Regions from separate parts of the Gordonia sp. ABKF26 genome, predicted to be linked through region 1. Evidence: predicted binding sites of a transcription regulator. Region 1 holds the regulator's gene; the other holds the start of a gene.
What was found. The regulator LexA, encoded in region 1, represses DNA repair genes until DNA is damaged. The targets are predictions, from matches to a motif close to CGAACANNTGTTCG.
Positions count from the first base shown of each region.

Region 2: AB4Z55_RS20445 (DUF222 domain-containing protein) is a predicted target of LexA. The motif match lies at 3,687-3,700, and genes of this name have one in related genera.

Region 1 covers NZ_JBGCVZ010000003.1:3,562,547-3,569,890, reverse strand. The annotation lists gene AB4Z55_RS16475 (phosphoenolpyruvate--protein phosphotransferase) at 1-852, shown strand, start outside; gene lexA (transcriptional repressor LexA) at 830-1,534, opposite strand; gene AB4Z55_RS16465 (LysM peptidoglycan-binding domain-containing protein) at 1,777-2,316, shown strand; gene nrdR (transcriptional regulator NrdR) at 2,416-2,928, shown strand; gene hrpA (ATP-dependent RNA helicase HrpA) at 2,902-6,891, opposite strand; gene AB4Z55_RS16450 (aspartate aminotransferase family protein) at 6,975-7,344, shown strand, end outside.
Region 2 covers NZ_JBGCVZ010000003.1:4,411,996-4,419,339, forward strand. The annotation lists gene AB4Z55_RS20430 (glycoside hydrolase family 65 protein) at 1-1,676, shown strand, start outside; gene AB4Z55_RS20435 (HEAT repeat domain-containing protein) at 1,744-2,433, shown strand; gene AB4Z55_RS20440 (HEAT repeat domain-containing protein) at 2,436-3,425, shown strand; gene AB4Z55_RS20445 (DUF222 domain-containing protein) at 3,715-4,956, shown strand; gene metG (methionine--tRNA ligase) at 5,527-7,101, shown strand; gene AB4Z55_RS20455 (aminodeoxychorismate synthase component I) at 7,117-7,344, shown strand, end outside.

The sequences.
Region 1 (7,344 bases):
GAGGGCGTCGGACTCTTCCGCACCGAACTCGCCTTCCTCGAACGCGCCGACGAACCATCGGTCGACGAGCAGGCGGCGATCTACCGCGAGGTACTCGATGCCTTCGACGGCCAGAAGGTGGTGATCCGTACCCTCGACGCCGGCTCGGACAAGCCCTTGAGGTTCGTGACCCACCCAGACGAATCCAATCCCGCGCTCGGTGTCCGTGGGGATCGAATCGCCCTGGCGCATCCCGAGATCCGAGCCCACCAGCTCGACGCGATCGCGCACGCCGCGTCGGGTTCCGACGTCGCGCCGTGGGTCATGGCGCCGATGATCGCCTCGCCGTCCGAGGCGCGCGCCTTCGCCGCGGAGGTCCGCGGCCGGGGCCTGGTCGCCGGGGTCATGATCGAGGTGCCCGCGGCCGCCATCCTGGCCGAGGCCGTGCTCGCCGAGGTGGACTTCGTGTCGATCGGCACCAACGATCTGACGCAGTACACGATGGCGGCCGATCGGATGTCGGCCGATCTCGCCGGATTGACCGATCCGTGGCAGCCTGCGGTGCTCAGCCTGATCGCGGGTGTCGCCGCAGCGGGTGTCCGCCAGGGCAAGCCGGTCGGGGTGTGCGGTGAGGCGGCTGCCGATCCGAATCTCGCCTGCGTGCTCGTCGGTCTCGGGGTGACCTCGCTGTCCAGCGCGCCGACCGCGGCCGCCGCGGTGGGGGCTCGGCTCGGCGAGGTGACCGCCCAGGACTGCCGCGCCGCCGCCGACGCCGCGCTGGCCACGTCCGACCCCGCCGCGGCGCGAGAAGCTGCCGCGGCGGTGCTCGACCGTTCGGTCGGGGGAGAGGTCAGACTCGCCGCATCACGGTGACGACCTTGCCGAGGATCACGGCGTCGTTGCCCGGGATGGGATCGAACAGCTCGTTGTGCGGCATCAGCCACACATTGGCGCCCTGACGCTTGAAGGTCTTCACGGTGGCCTCGCCGTCGATCATCGCTGCGACGATGTCGCCGTTGTCGGCGACGTTCTGCTGCCGCACGACGACCCAGTCGCCGTCGCAGATGGCGGCGTCGATCATCGACTCGCCCACGACGCGCAGCAAGAAGAGCGAGCCCTCGCCGACCAGCTCGCGAGGAAGCGGGAACACGTCCTCGACCGCCTCCTCGGCCAGGATCGGGCCACCGGCCGCGATCCGGCCGAGGACCGGCACGAAGGTCGGCTCGGGCAGCCGGCCGGCCGACGGGGTCTCCGGCGACGGCGATTCGCTCGGCGCGATGTTGACCGCACGCGGCCGGTTCGCATCCCTCTTGAGCAGACCCTTGCGCTCGAGGGTCCGTAGCTGGTGGGCGACCGACGATGTCGAGGCCAGGCCGACCTCGTCGCCGATCTCGCGGATGCTCGGCGGGTAACCGCGCTCGCGTACCGAGCGGCGGATGACTTCCAGGACCCCGAGCTGGCGCGGGGTGAGTGAGGCCTCGGCGGCGGCGACGTCGATAGGGGCCTCGTCGTCGGCTCCCCGCGCTCGGCCGCGCCTATCGCCGGTGTCACTCATGTTCGGTTCCTCTCGTTTTCGGAACGTGCTGGTAGATGGCCCGTGGGGATGTTCAGCCGCGTCCGAGCCTAGCGGAGTGCGACCTGCACCTCAAACATTTGTTCGATGTGTCGCGAGACTTTGTCGGTGCGCCGTGCTACAAATTCGAACATCAGTGCATCGAACATCTGATCGAAGTTCGAACACCGAACGCCAGACACCCGAACACCCGAAGATCCCGCACCGAACACCCGGAGGGCACCATGCGCACCGCCACTCTCGTCGCTCCCGTCCGTACCGAGCGTCCCGACACCATCCGGGCGCGCACCGACCGCGCCGACCGTATCCGGACCCGGACCCCGCTGTCCGACGGTTCTCGGCCCGTCGACAACCGGCCGGCAGGCAACCGTCCGGTGGGCGGGTCGCCACTGACGCCACGCGTCGGCGGCACGCACTGCGGCTCCCCGGTGGGTGCCCGGGGCCGCGGGCCGGTCGGTCCGGATGCAGCGGTGTTCCGTCGCCGTCGCCGCACCGCCGTCGCGGTCCTCGCCGGCGTCGGCCTCGCGTTCGTCGTGTGGGTGTTCGGTGTCGTCGGTCAGAACTATTCGGACTCGATGACGCCCGCCGCGGTGAGCGCAGAGGTCGTCCACGTGCGCGCCGGGGATTCCCTCAGCACGATCGCCGGCCGGGTGGCGCCCGAGATGCCCCGCGACATCGTGATCGACGAGATCGTCGCGATGAACGATCTGCCGTCGAGTGCGCTGCAGGTGGGTCAGCCCCTGCTCACCCCCCGGTACCGCTGAGGCCGGGCGGTATCCTCGATGTCACAGGGGCCGGCCGAGAAGCGGCCGGGCGCACGGTTTCGGTGCGTTCCAGCGTCCCGCGACCTGCGTGAGGACACGATGCGCTGCCCCTTCTGCAAGAACGACGACACCAAGGTCATCGACTCGCGTGTCGCAGATGAAGGGCAGGCCATCCGACGGCGTCGCTCGTGTGTGGAGTGCGGGCGCCGATTCTCCACGGTGGAGAGCGCCGTGCTCGCCGTGGTCAAACGCAACGGGGTCACCGAGCCGTTCAGTCGCGAGAAGGTCATGCGCGGTGTGCGTCGTGCCTGTCAGGGCCGGCACGTCGCCGAGGACGCACTCGCGCAACTCGCCCAGCAGGTCGAGGACACGGTGCGCGCGAGCGGATCGGCCGAGATCCCCAGCAACGAAGTCGGTCTCGCGATCCTGGGTCCGCTGCGTGATCTCGACGAGGTGGCGTACCTGCGGTTCGCGTCGGTGTACCGGTCGTTCGACTCGGTGGACGACTTCCAGCGCGAGATCGACGATCTGAAGTCGTCGGCGTCCGGTGGCGGACGTGTCGAGACCGCCACCACCGATCCCGTCTCAGCCGAGTCGGTCCAGAGCTCGTAGGACGCGCTTCTCCGACACGGGGAACGCGGTACCGAGACGCTCGGCGAACAACCCGACCCGTAGTTCCTCGACGAGCCACTGCGCCTCGTCGTCGACGATCGCCCGTCGGTGCTCAGGGACCTGTTCGAGCCGTTGGGCCCACCGCTCGACGACGCGATCGACGACCGCGACGCCGGCCTTGTCGCGCGCGGCGGACGCGGGCAGCGCCTCGAGACGTGCCCGCGCACCGTCGAGGTACCGCGGCAGGTTCTCCAGATGCCGCCGTGCGGTGGCTGCCACGAAGCCGTCGAACACGAGATGGTCGATCTGCTCGGCGACGTCGTCGGCAGCCAGCGATCCGGCGTGCCGGTCGATCGCCGCGCGGACCGGCGCCAGCCGTTCGAGCGCCGCGACGGCGAGCGAGAAATAGTCCGGGGCGGCCTCGGCGACGCGCGGCCTGATCCGCTCGAGGAAGGCCGAAAAGGACTGTGGCGAGCGGACTGCCGCCAGCTCGGCGTCGGCGACACCGATGGTCGCGTCCCGGATGGCCCGTCGAGTGCAGTCGGCGAGCAGTGCCTCGATGTCCGCATAGGGACTCAGGCTCAGGGCGAGTCGTTCGGCCGGATCGAGTGAGCCGGCGAGGCGTTTGGACAGCGGGGGAATCGCCAGTTCGAGCAGGGCGACGAGCCCGCGACGACGGAGACGCTCGCGGGCGTCGGGGGAGGACGCGTCCACGACGATCACGCCACGCGGGCGGCCCTTGTCATCGGCGACCACGTCGATCGTCGGGTACCGGGTCAGCCGCTGCCCGGCGACGTCGACCGTCGTCTGTTCGGGGAGCGTGCCGATCCCGTCGGCGGTCCAGGCCCGGTACAGCGTGCGTGACACCGTTCGCGGCGCCGCGGGCACACCCTTCTGCTGGAGCTCGGACAACGAGTCCGCGCGGGCGATGATCCGTCCGGCATCGTCGGCGACCGCGAAGTGCATCCGGAGGTGAGCCGGCACTCGTTCGACGTCGAAATCAGCTGCAGTGACCCTCATCCCGGTGATCGCCGACAGCTCGCGCGCCAGTCCGGCGGCCAGCGGCTCCTTGCGGGGGGTGAGTCGGCCGAGGGCGAGGTCGGCGAATCGTTGCGCGGGGGACATGCTCTTGCGGAGTTGCTTCGGCAGGGACTTGACCAGTGCGGTGGCCAGTTCGGCGCGCATGCCGGGGACCGACCAGTCGAATCCGGCCGGACGCACATGGGGGAGCAAAGCCTGCGGGATCACGACCGTGACCCCGTCGTCGGTCGCGCCGGGTTCGAAGCGGTAACGCAGTTCGAGTCGGGTGTCGCCCTGCTGCCAGGCGCCAGGGTAGTCCGTCGGCGCGACATCGGTGCCGCCGGTGACGTCCTCGGGACGCAGATCCAGCAGATCCGGTTCGGCCCGGCGGGCCTTCTTCCACCATGAGTCGAAGTGCCGCGCGGAGGTGACGTCGGCCGGTAGCCGCTGGTCGTAGAACTCGAAGAGCTGGTCCTCGGTGATCACCAGACCCCGGGTGCGCGTGCGGTTCTCGACGTCCGAGGCGGCGTCGAGGAGTGTGCGGTTGCGCTCGAAGAAGGCGTGCTGCGTACGCCAGTCGCCCTCGACGAGAGCGTGCCGGATGAACAGCTCCCGCGAGACCACCGGGTCGATGGGGCCGTAGTCGACGCGCCGCCGGGCGACGAGGGGGACGCCGTAGAGGGTGACCCGCTCGTAGGCCATCGCGGCCCCGCGTCTGGCGGACCAATGCGGCTCGCTGTGGGTGCGCTTCACGAGATCCCCGGCGAGTTTCTCGGCCCACAGCGGATCGATCCCGGCGACGGTGTGGGCGAAGAGTCGGGACGTCTCGAGGATTTCGGCCGCCATGATGAAGGCGGGTGGCTTCTTGGCGAGCGGAGAGGCGGGGAAGATCAGCAGTGTGGTGTTGCGCGCACCGGTGAACTCGCGGCCCTCGGTGTTGCGGGCGGCGATGTTGCTCAGCAGACCCGACAGGATGGCCCGGTGGACGGCGTCGGCGTCGAGTTCGGTGGGCGCGACCGACCAGTCGAGGTCCTTGACGATCTCGGTCAGCTGTCGATGGAGGTCCTGCCACTCCCGGATGCGAAGGAAGTGTAGGTACTCCCGCTCGCACATGCGCCGAAAGCGGCTGCCGGACAACTCCTTGCGCTGTTCGCCGAGGTATCGCCACAGCTCCACGTAGGACAGGAAGTCCGACTGTGGGACGATGAAGCGCCGGTGTTGGGCGTCGGCGGCCTCCCGGTGCTCGGCCGGCCGTTCCCGAGGATCGGGGAGCGACATCGCGGCGGCGATGACGAGAAGGTGGTCGAGACAGCCGAGCTCGTGTCCGGCGATGAGCATTCGGGCGACCCGCGGATCGACCGGAATCCGCGACATCGACCGGCCGGTCGGGGTGAGCCGAGGCGGGCCGCCCTCGCGTGGGACGGTGATGGCGCCGAGTTCGGTGAGAACGCCCATACCGTCGCGGATCGCGCGGTCGTCGGGCGGCTGGACGAACGGGAAGTCGGCGATCTCGCCGAGCTTGAGGGAGGTCATCTGCAGGATGACGGCGGCCAGGTTGGTGCGCAGGATCTCGGGGTCGGTGAACGCCGGCCGGGATTCGAAGTCGTTCTCGCTGTAGAGGCGGATGCAGACACCCGGCGCGACGCGACCGCATCGGCCTGCGCGCTGGCGGGCGCTGGCCTGGGAGACCGGCTCGATGGGCAGGCGATTGACCTTGGTCCGGGTGGAATACCGGCTGATCCGGGCGGTGCCGGTGTCGATGACATACCGGATGCCGGGCACGGTGACCGAGGTCTCGGCGACGTTGGTCGCCAGCACGATCCGGCGTCCGTCGGACGGGGAGAAGACCTTCTGCTGTTCGGCGATCGACAGCCGCGCGTAGAGCGGCACGATCTCGGCGCCGGGCCCCTTGCCGCCACCGGTGCGGCGGCGCAACGCGTCCGCGGTCTCCCGGATGTCGCGTTCGGTCGGCAGGAACACCAGGATGTCGCCGCGGCCACCGGCCCACAGTTCGTCGACGGCGGCGTCGATGCCCTGGATCTGGTCGAGGTCGGCATGCTCGCCGCCGCCGGCATCGTCGCCGTCGTCGGGGCGCTCCTGCAGGCTCAGCGGCCGGTAACGGATCTCGACCGGATAGGTGCGACCCGACACCTCGATGACCGGGACCGATGTCGTCGGCGTACTGAAATGCCGTGCGAACCGGGCCGGTTCGATCGTCGCGGAGGTGATGATGACCTTGAGATCGGGTCGTCGCGGCAGCAACCGGCGTAGGTATCCGAGGATGAAATCGATGTTGAGGCTGCGCTCGTGCGCCTCGTCGATGATGAGGGTGTCGTAGCGGCGCAGCATCGGGTCAGTGGCGATCTCGCGCAGCAGGATGCCGTCGGTCATGACCCGGACGAGGGTGTCGGCGCCAGAGCGGTCGGTGAACCGGACCGAGTAGCCGACCGCCTCGCCGAGTTCGGTGTCGGTCTCGTCGGCGATGCGTTTGGCGACCGAGCTCGCGGCGATCCGCCGGGGCTGGGTGTGCCCGATCGACCCGCGGATGCCCCGGCCGAGTTCGAGGCAGATCTTCGGGAGCTGCGTGGTCTTGCCCGAACCGGTCTCACCCGCGATGACCACGACCTGGTGGTCCCGGATCGCCTCGGCGATCTCCTCCCGTGCCGCCGAGACGGGGAGTTCGTCCGGGAAGCGCAGGATGGGGACGCTCGCGCGCCGCCGGTCGAGTCGTGCACGTGCCTTGTCGACGTCGGTGACGAGCTGCTCCCACTTCGCGTCATCCGGACGCGCCGTGAGGCGGTCGATGCGACGCCGCAGCCGGTCGGCGTCGACGAGGCCCACGTCGTCGAGTGCGCGGAGCAGGTCCGGGCGCGACACACCCGGTGAGCCTGCAGACGGGGCACTTCCCGGCGACGGGGAAGGTGAGGAAGACGGGTCCGGCATGATCCCTCCAGGATATGGGTCGGTGCGCGCGGGACTTCACCCCAGTGGCCGTGCAGGGTGCGCGGACCGGCATCATTGGGGCCATGGCTGATGGTTCGAGTACCGGAATTCCGGGGTCGCTGTGGCACGGTTTCGCCGACATGGGTGCGGTGACCGCGAGCGGTCCGTTCGTCGTCACCCGGGGCGAGGGTGCGCGCATCTTCGATCGCGACGGCAAGTCCTATCTCGATGCGACCGCGGGTCTCTGGTTCACCAATGTGGGCCATGGTCGTACCGAGATCGCCGACGCCGTCGCCCGGCAGCTCGGCTCCATCGCGCACTATTCGAACTTCGGTGACATCGCGAGCGACACGACCCTGCAACTGGCCGAGGAACTCGGTGCGATCGCGCCGGTGCCCGGGTCGAAGATCTTCTTCACCTCCGGCGGCAGCGACTCGATCGACACCGCTGTCA
Region 2 (7,344 bases), 850 kb from region 1:
GGATGGATCACGAAATCTACTTCCCGGACAAGGCGGACACGTTCATCCGCGCCGACGGCGACCTCGCCCGGCTCACCATCGCGGCGAACGTGCCGAAGGGCAAGAGCCTCACGCTGACCAAGTACATGGGGTACGGCTGGTCGGCGCGGCGTTCGGTGCCGGCACTGCGCGCCCAGGTCGACGCGGCCCTCGCGATGGCGATGGAGACCGGCTGGGACTCACTCAAGGCCGACCAGGTCCGCTACCTCGAGGACTTCTGGCGCGACGCCGATGTCGAACTCGACGGCGATCCGGAGCTGCAGCAGGCCGTCCGGTTCGCGCTCTTCCACGTGTTGCAGGCCGGCGCACGCGGTCAGTCCCGCGCCATCCCGGCCAAGGGCCTCACCGGCCCCGGCTACGACGGTCACACCTTCTGGGACACCGAGAGTTTCATCCTGCCGATGCTCACCTACACGGTCCCCGCCGCCGCCGGCGAGGAACTACGGTGGCGCCACTCCACCATGGACAAGGCGAAGTCCCGCGCCGCCGAACTCGGCCAGCGCGGGGCGATGTTCCCGTGGCGGTCGATCAACGGCGACGAGTGTTCGGGCTACTGGCCCGCCGGCACCGCAGGCGTGCACGTGTCCGCCGACATCGCCAACGCCACCGCTCGCTACCTTCGAGCGACCAACGACGAGCAGTTCGAAACCGAGTGCGGCGTCGAACTACTCGTGGAGACCGCGCGACTGTTCGCCGGGCTGGGTCACCACGATGTGAACGGGAAGTTCCGCATCGACGGGGTGACGGGTCCCGACGAGTACACCGCGGTCGTGAACAACAACACCTTCACCAACCTCGCAGCGCAACAGAACCTGCGGGACGCGGTGGCCGCCGTGCACCGCCGGCCCGATCTCGCCGAGCATCTCGGGGTCACGACCGCCGAGGCGGCGCACTGGGAGGCGTGCGCCGACGACATGACGATCCCCTACGACGACGCCCTCGGCGTCCACCAGCAGTGCGAGTCGTTCACCCTGCTGGGCGCCTGGGATTTCGAGTCGTCGGTCGGGCGGTATCCGCTGCTGCTGAACTATCCGTACTACGACCTCTACCGCAAGCAGGTGGTCAAGCAGGCCGACCTGGTCTTCGCGACCTATCTGTTCGGCGATGCCTTCACCCCCGAGCAGAAACTGCGCAACTTCGACTACTACTACCCGCTCACCGTCCGCGACTCGTCCCTGTCGGCGTGCTGCGAGGCGGTCACCGCCGCCGAGGTCGGCTACCCCGATCTCGCCTACGATCTGCTCGCCGAGTCGGTGTTCACCGACCTGCACGACCTGCACAACAACGTCAGCAGCGGACTACACATCGCGGCGCTCGCGGGTGCCTGGACCGACTGCGTGGCCGGTTTCGGCGGCATGCGCGACTTCGGCGGGAACATCACGTTCGCGCCCCGGCTCCCGAAGCGGCTGACCTACATGTCGTTCCGCATGATCATCCGTGACTCGAAGATCGTCGTGGCCGTCGACAAGGACAACGCGACCTATCGGTTGCTGTCGGGCCCGCCGATCGACCTCGCGCATCACGGCGAGAAGTTCACTCTCGAGTCCGCCCCGATGACCATGCACATCCCGGAACTGGAATATCGCGAGCCGCCCAAGGCCCCGCCCGGGTGTGATCCGTATCGTCGGGAGATCTAAAGCCCCCGACGCTTGACCTTGACACGGTGTCAAGCGGTCAGGTGGGCGGTGAAGGAGGTGGTCGATCATGACCGACCAGACAACCCGCCCACTCGATCCGGCCCTGATGGCAGCATTGTCGGCCGATGACGCGTCGATGCGGCTGCGGGCCGCGATGGCGGCGGGCAGCAACCCGCATCCCGGGTATGCCGAGGAGCTGATCCGACGCTGCGGCGTGGAACCGGACTTCTTCGTGCGGGACATGTTGACCTGGGCCCTGACGCGGTTGCCCGCCGAACTGACGGTGCCCGGCCTCATTCCCGAGCTGGCGTCCGCGTCTCCGCAGGCGCGGGCACAGGCGCTACACACCCTGTCGAAGATCGGTGACCGGTCGGCGTGGACGTCGATCACCCCCGCGCTCCTGCACGATGCGGACGACGAGGTGGCTCGCGCCGCCTGGCGGACCGCGGTCGTCCTGGTCCCGGCGGGCCGGGAGGCCTGGCTCGCGAACGAACTGGCCGGCGAACTCGGCCGCGGGAGCACCGACGTCCGACGGAGCCTCAGCCGTGCCCTGGCCGGACTCGGCGACGCCACGGCCGGACCGCTTGCCGTCGCGAAACAGCGGGGCAACGGCGCGGTGCGCGCACACGTCGTGGCCACCGAACGGCTGATCGACGACCCGGACAGTGACTTCGCCGCTGCGTCGGACTTCGTCGCGCCGACGACCAGCCCTGTCCCCGACGACGATTCGGCCGTCGAAACAAGGGACGGAATGTAGCGGTGCTGATCGGCGAGGTGGCGCGGCAGACCGGTTTGAGCAGCCGGATGCTGCGCCACTACGACTCACTCGGACTCGTGCGACCGACCGGCCGGACGTCCGGCGGCTACCGGGAGTACTCCGAGGCCGACCTCGAGCGGCTCATGCACGTCGAGAGCCTCCGATCGCTCGGACTCTCGCTGCGCGACGTCGGCCGCGCGCTCGACGAGCCGGGGTTCGCACCGGACACGCTCATGGACCGCCTCATCGACGACACGAAGGCGAGGATGGCTGCCGATGCCCAGCTCCTCGCGCGTCTACAGGACGTGCGGGGTGCCGGGCCCACCGAGTGGTCCGCGGTGCTGGGAGTGGTCAGACTGCTCCGTGCCGTCCAGTCCGACAACGCGGCCGATCGTCAGACTGCCGCGATGCTGGCCGGCGAGGTCAGGGTGTCCGGGGACTCGCTGGCGGACGCACTCCTGAAGGAGCCCGATCCCAACGTCGCCGGTGCCCTTCGGTGGGCGCTCGCGCAGAGACCCGGCGGTGTCGACCGCCTCGTCGACGGTGCGGCCGACCCCGATCCGGTTGTTCGACGCCGGGCGGTCACCGCGCTCGCCGCGATCGAGGGGACCACACAGGTCACGTCGGTTCTCGAGGGACTGCTCGCCGATCCCGATCCCGCCGTCCGACGCACCGCTGCCCTGACCCTCGGACGCCGCGGTGCCGCGGTCTCGGTCGATGCCCTGGTCGAGCTCATCGGTGCCGGCGACCGCGATGTCGAGGCCGCCGAGGTCCTCGCCGGCCACGAAGCCCACCGCGAGCGGATCGTCGACCTGCTCGTCGACCGCCTGGGTGCCGACCCCGACGCGTCCGTTCGATCGCGCCTGGTGCAGGCTCTCGCCGAAATACCGGGGACCTCGGCGACCTCCGCCCTTCAGGTGTTCATCGGCGACGCCGACAGCATGGTCGCCCGGACGGCGTTCGTCATCCTGGATCAGCGACCGGACGACTGAGCGACTTCTCTCAATCCGTTGCGACAGAGCCACAATGGCGCGATTCCCCGATCCGGGACATCGCAGAGCAGGGGCGCGTGATGTCGCCGTCGATTCTCACTCGACGTGAAACGTTGGGGCTCATGAGACTTCTGTTCACCTCGGCTCACTGCAGTTCACTGCAGTTCACTGGCGGTACTGCTGTTCACTGAGGAGACACAAGTGAATTACGTTGGCGTGTAGATCAATTGGGCATCATTGGTTGTGGAAACTGCTCGTCTTCGAACGGATTATCGAGTACCTTGGTGGCATGACCCCGATTGCCGAGATGCGAGACTTCGTGATCACCCTCGAACCACCCACCGACCCGACCGGCCGGGAGATTTTCGACCGACTGGACGAACTTCGGTTGCTGTACAACGTCGTCGGTCATCAGATCGCCGTGCACGCAGCATCGTTCGAAGCGACCGGCGCGGCAGACAAGGTGGGGTCGACCACACGCGGGGTGCTGATCGAGATGGGTTTCGCGCCGGCTGTCGCTCACCGCAGCATACGGATCGGAGAGCGGATCGACTCGTTGCCGAAGCTCGGCGACTGCGCCTCCGACGGGCATCTGGCGAGCGAATGCGTCGACGCGGTTGTCCGCGGCCTGACCGTCATCGAGAAGCAAACACCCACAGGACTTTCGGACGAGGACCGGGCGGCGTATGAGTCCGAGCTGCTGGCTCAAGCCTTCTCGGGTGCCACCCCCACCGAGATCGCCGACCACGCACGCACCATCGCCCACCGCAACGCCGACACCGCCGACGACGCCATCCCGGTTGCCGAGGACGCCTCGCTGAACGTGGTGAACTCGCGCATCACCGACGATGGCCGTGTGGAGATCAAGGCCGACCTCACCGCTGTGGTCGGTGAGAAGTTCCTGTCCATGATCGACGAACGATCCTGCCCGCGACCCGAACCCGACGGCAGCGAGGATCGACGGACGCGGGACCAGCGGTGGGCCGACGGCTTCGAGTTGTTGATGGATCAGGCGGCGATCGGAGCGACCCTCGACACCAGCGGTTCGCCTCGAACCCAGCTGTTGGTGACGATCCCGGCCGATGCGAAAGATCCGGCGCGACTGCCATGGGTCGGTCCGGTGTCGCAGACCACCGCCAAGCGACTCGCGTGCGACGCCCTTGCGAGCGAGATCGTCCTGGACGGGGAAGGCGTGCCCTTACAGATGGGGACAAGTAGGCGGCTCTTCCCGTCCCACTTACGAAAGGCCATCACGGTCCGTGACCTGTGTTGCATCAAATGCGGTGCGCCCGCTGCACATACGCAGGTGCATCACATCGTGCCGTGGATGGACGGCGGCCCCACCGACCTCGACAACGGGTGCCTGATCTGCCAGCGCTGTCACACCCAGGTACATCATCACGGCTGGGAAGTGACGATGGGACATGACCGCCACCCCTGGCTGATCCCGCCTGCTGACATCGACCCACAGCGCCGCCCGCGGCCCGCCTACAACCGACGCACGATGCGACTCGACGACGTGTTCGTGTAGGTCCTGCGTCACCGCACGCACTGCCGGACAAGCCATCTCAGACGGGACCGAGCACCCGACACGACAACACCTCACGACCACAGATCCTGACGGCATGGCCGTCGCGGCGTTCCTTGACAACTCCACAGTGTGAAAGCCGAGCACGGCGTGGGCGTCGTTGCGGTCCGTCTCCTGGATCTCCGGGAGATGGACCGCAACGAATCCGCGTTACTCGACGCGTTACTTGACGCATCAGTCGTCGCGGTCTTGGTCGCGTCAGTCGCCGCCGTCTTGGTCGCGGCAGTCGCCGCCGTCCCGGTCGCCTCAGCCGTCACCGTCTCGGTCGTGTGTGCCGCCACCACGCGGGTCTGGCCCTCGCCACCTCGGACGCTGCATTGTTCTGCACCTGGGTCGGCGCATGAGCCCGTTCATGGACCAGCACGATGGTCAGCGAGCTGGTGGTGACCGTTCCGCAGCTCCCGCGGCCTCCGCAGACCCAGCGCCGCGCGCAGGATCAACACAGCGCCGACCAGAAATCGTCTGGACCGCAATTGGGTGCCGTCCCGGCCGGTCGGTAGTCTGTTGGGCACTATGGCACCCGATCTGACCAGCCCCGATCCGTCCGGCGCATCCCACGGCGACGGACGCCCGTACTACATCACCACCGCGATCGCCTACCCCAACGGCGCTCCGCACATCGGGCATGCCTACGAGTACATCTCCGCCGATGCGCTCGCGCGGTTCAAGCGGCTCGACGGGTTCGACGTCCGGTTCCTCACCGGCACCGACGTCCACGGGCAGAAGATGCAGCAGACCGCCGCCGCGGAGGGCATCCCCACCGCCGAACTCGCGAAGCGGAACTCCGACCGTTTCCAGTCGCTGCAGGAACGCCTCGGGTCCAGCTTCGAGCGCTTCATCCGCACCTCCGACGAGGACCACAAGCGCGCCTCGGAAGAACTGTGGAAGCGGATGAGCGACCGCGGCGACATCTACCTGGACAAGTACTCGGGCTGGTACGACGTCCGGGACGAGACGTTCTACGCGGAGGCCGACACCCGGGTCGACGAGTCCGGCGACCGCGTCGCCACCGACACCGGGCATGTCCTCACCTGGACCGAGGAAGAGACCTACTTCTTCCGCCTCTCGGCGTATCAGGACAAACTGCTGGAGCTCTACGAGTCCCGGCCGGAGTTCGTCGGTCCCGACGTCCGGCGCAACGAGGTCATCAGTTTCGTCAAGGGCGGCCTCACCGACCTGTCGGTCTCGCGCACCACCTTCGACTGGGGCGTCCCGGTACCCGGACATCCCGAACACGTCATGTACGTGTGGGTCGACGCCCTGACCAACTACCTCACCGGCGTCGGTTTCGCCGACGACCCGGAGACCTTCGCGCGGTTCTGGCCTGCCGACCTGCACATCATCGGCAAGGACATCATCCGATTCCACTGCGTCTACTGGCCCGCGTTCCTGATGAGCGCCGGGGTCGAGTTGCCCAAGCGCGTGTTCGCGCACGGTTTCCTGTTCAACAAGGGCGAGAAGATGAGCAAGTCGGTCGGCAACGTCGTCGACCCGGAGAACCTGATCGACGAGTTCGGTCTCGACCCGGTGCGCTACTTCTTCCTCCGCGAGGTGTCCTATGGTCAGGACGGTTCGTACTCGGCGGAGGCGATCGTGTCCCGCATCAACGCCGACCTCGCCAACGAATTCGGCAACTTGGCGCAGCGCACCCTGTCGATGATCGGCAAGTACTTCGACGGCACCCTGCCGGCACCGGGCGAGTTCACCGACACCGACACCGCGCTGCTGACACGTGCGGATTCCCTGCTCGACATCGTGCGCGCCCACATCGACAACCAGGCCATCCACCTGGCGCTCGAGGCGCTCTGGTCGACGCTGGCCGAGACCAACCGGTACATCTCGGCACAGGAACCGTGGAAGCTCGCCAAGACCGACCTCGACCGCACCGGCACGGTCCTCTACGTCTGCGCCGAGGTGGTGCGCATCGTCGCGCTGCTGAGCCAGCCGGTCATGCCGGAGTCGTCCAACAAGATCCTGGACCTCCTCGTCGTCGGCGACGACCGCCAGTTCACCGCAGCCGCCACCCGGTTGGAACCCGGTACCGCGCTGCCGAAGCCGACTCCGGTGTTCCCCCGGTACGAGAACTGAACCCGCACATCGAGAATGGTCGCGTGGGACGGGGTGGGGTCGGACTCGCTCGGCCCGGACGCGGTGGCGCCGGCACTCGATGTGCTGCGCGCACTGCACGCCGAGACCGCCGCGCGTCGCCTGCCGCCGCCGGCCGCGCTGATCGGTGACTGGTACGACGCCGACGCCGTCATCGCACCGTCGATCGAACTGACACCCGGCTGCCTGCCCCCGGATGACCCCGACCGGTTCTGGTTCGGGTAC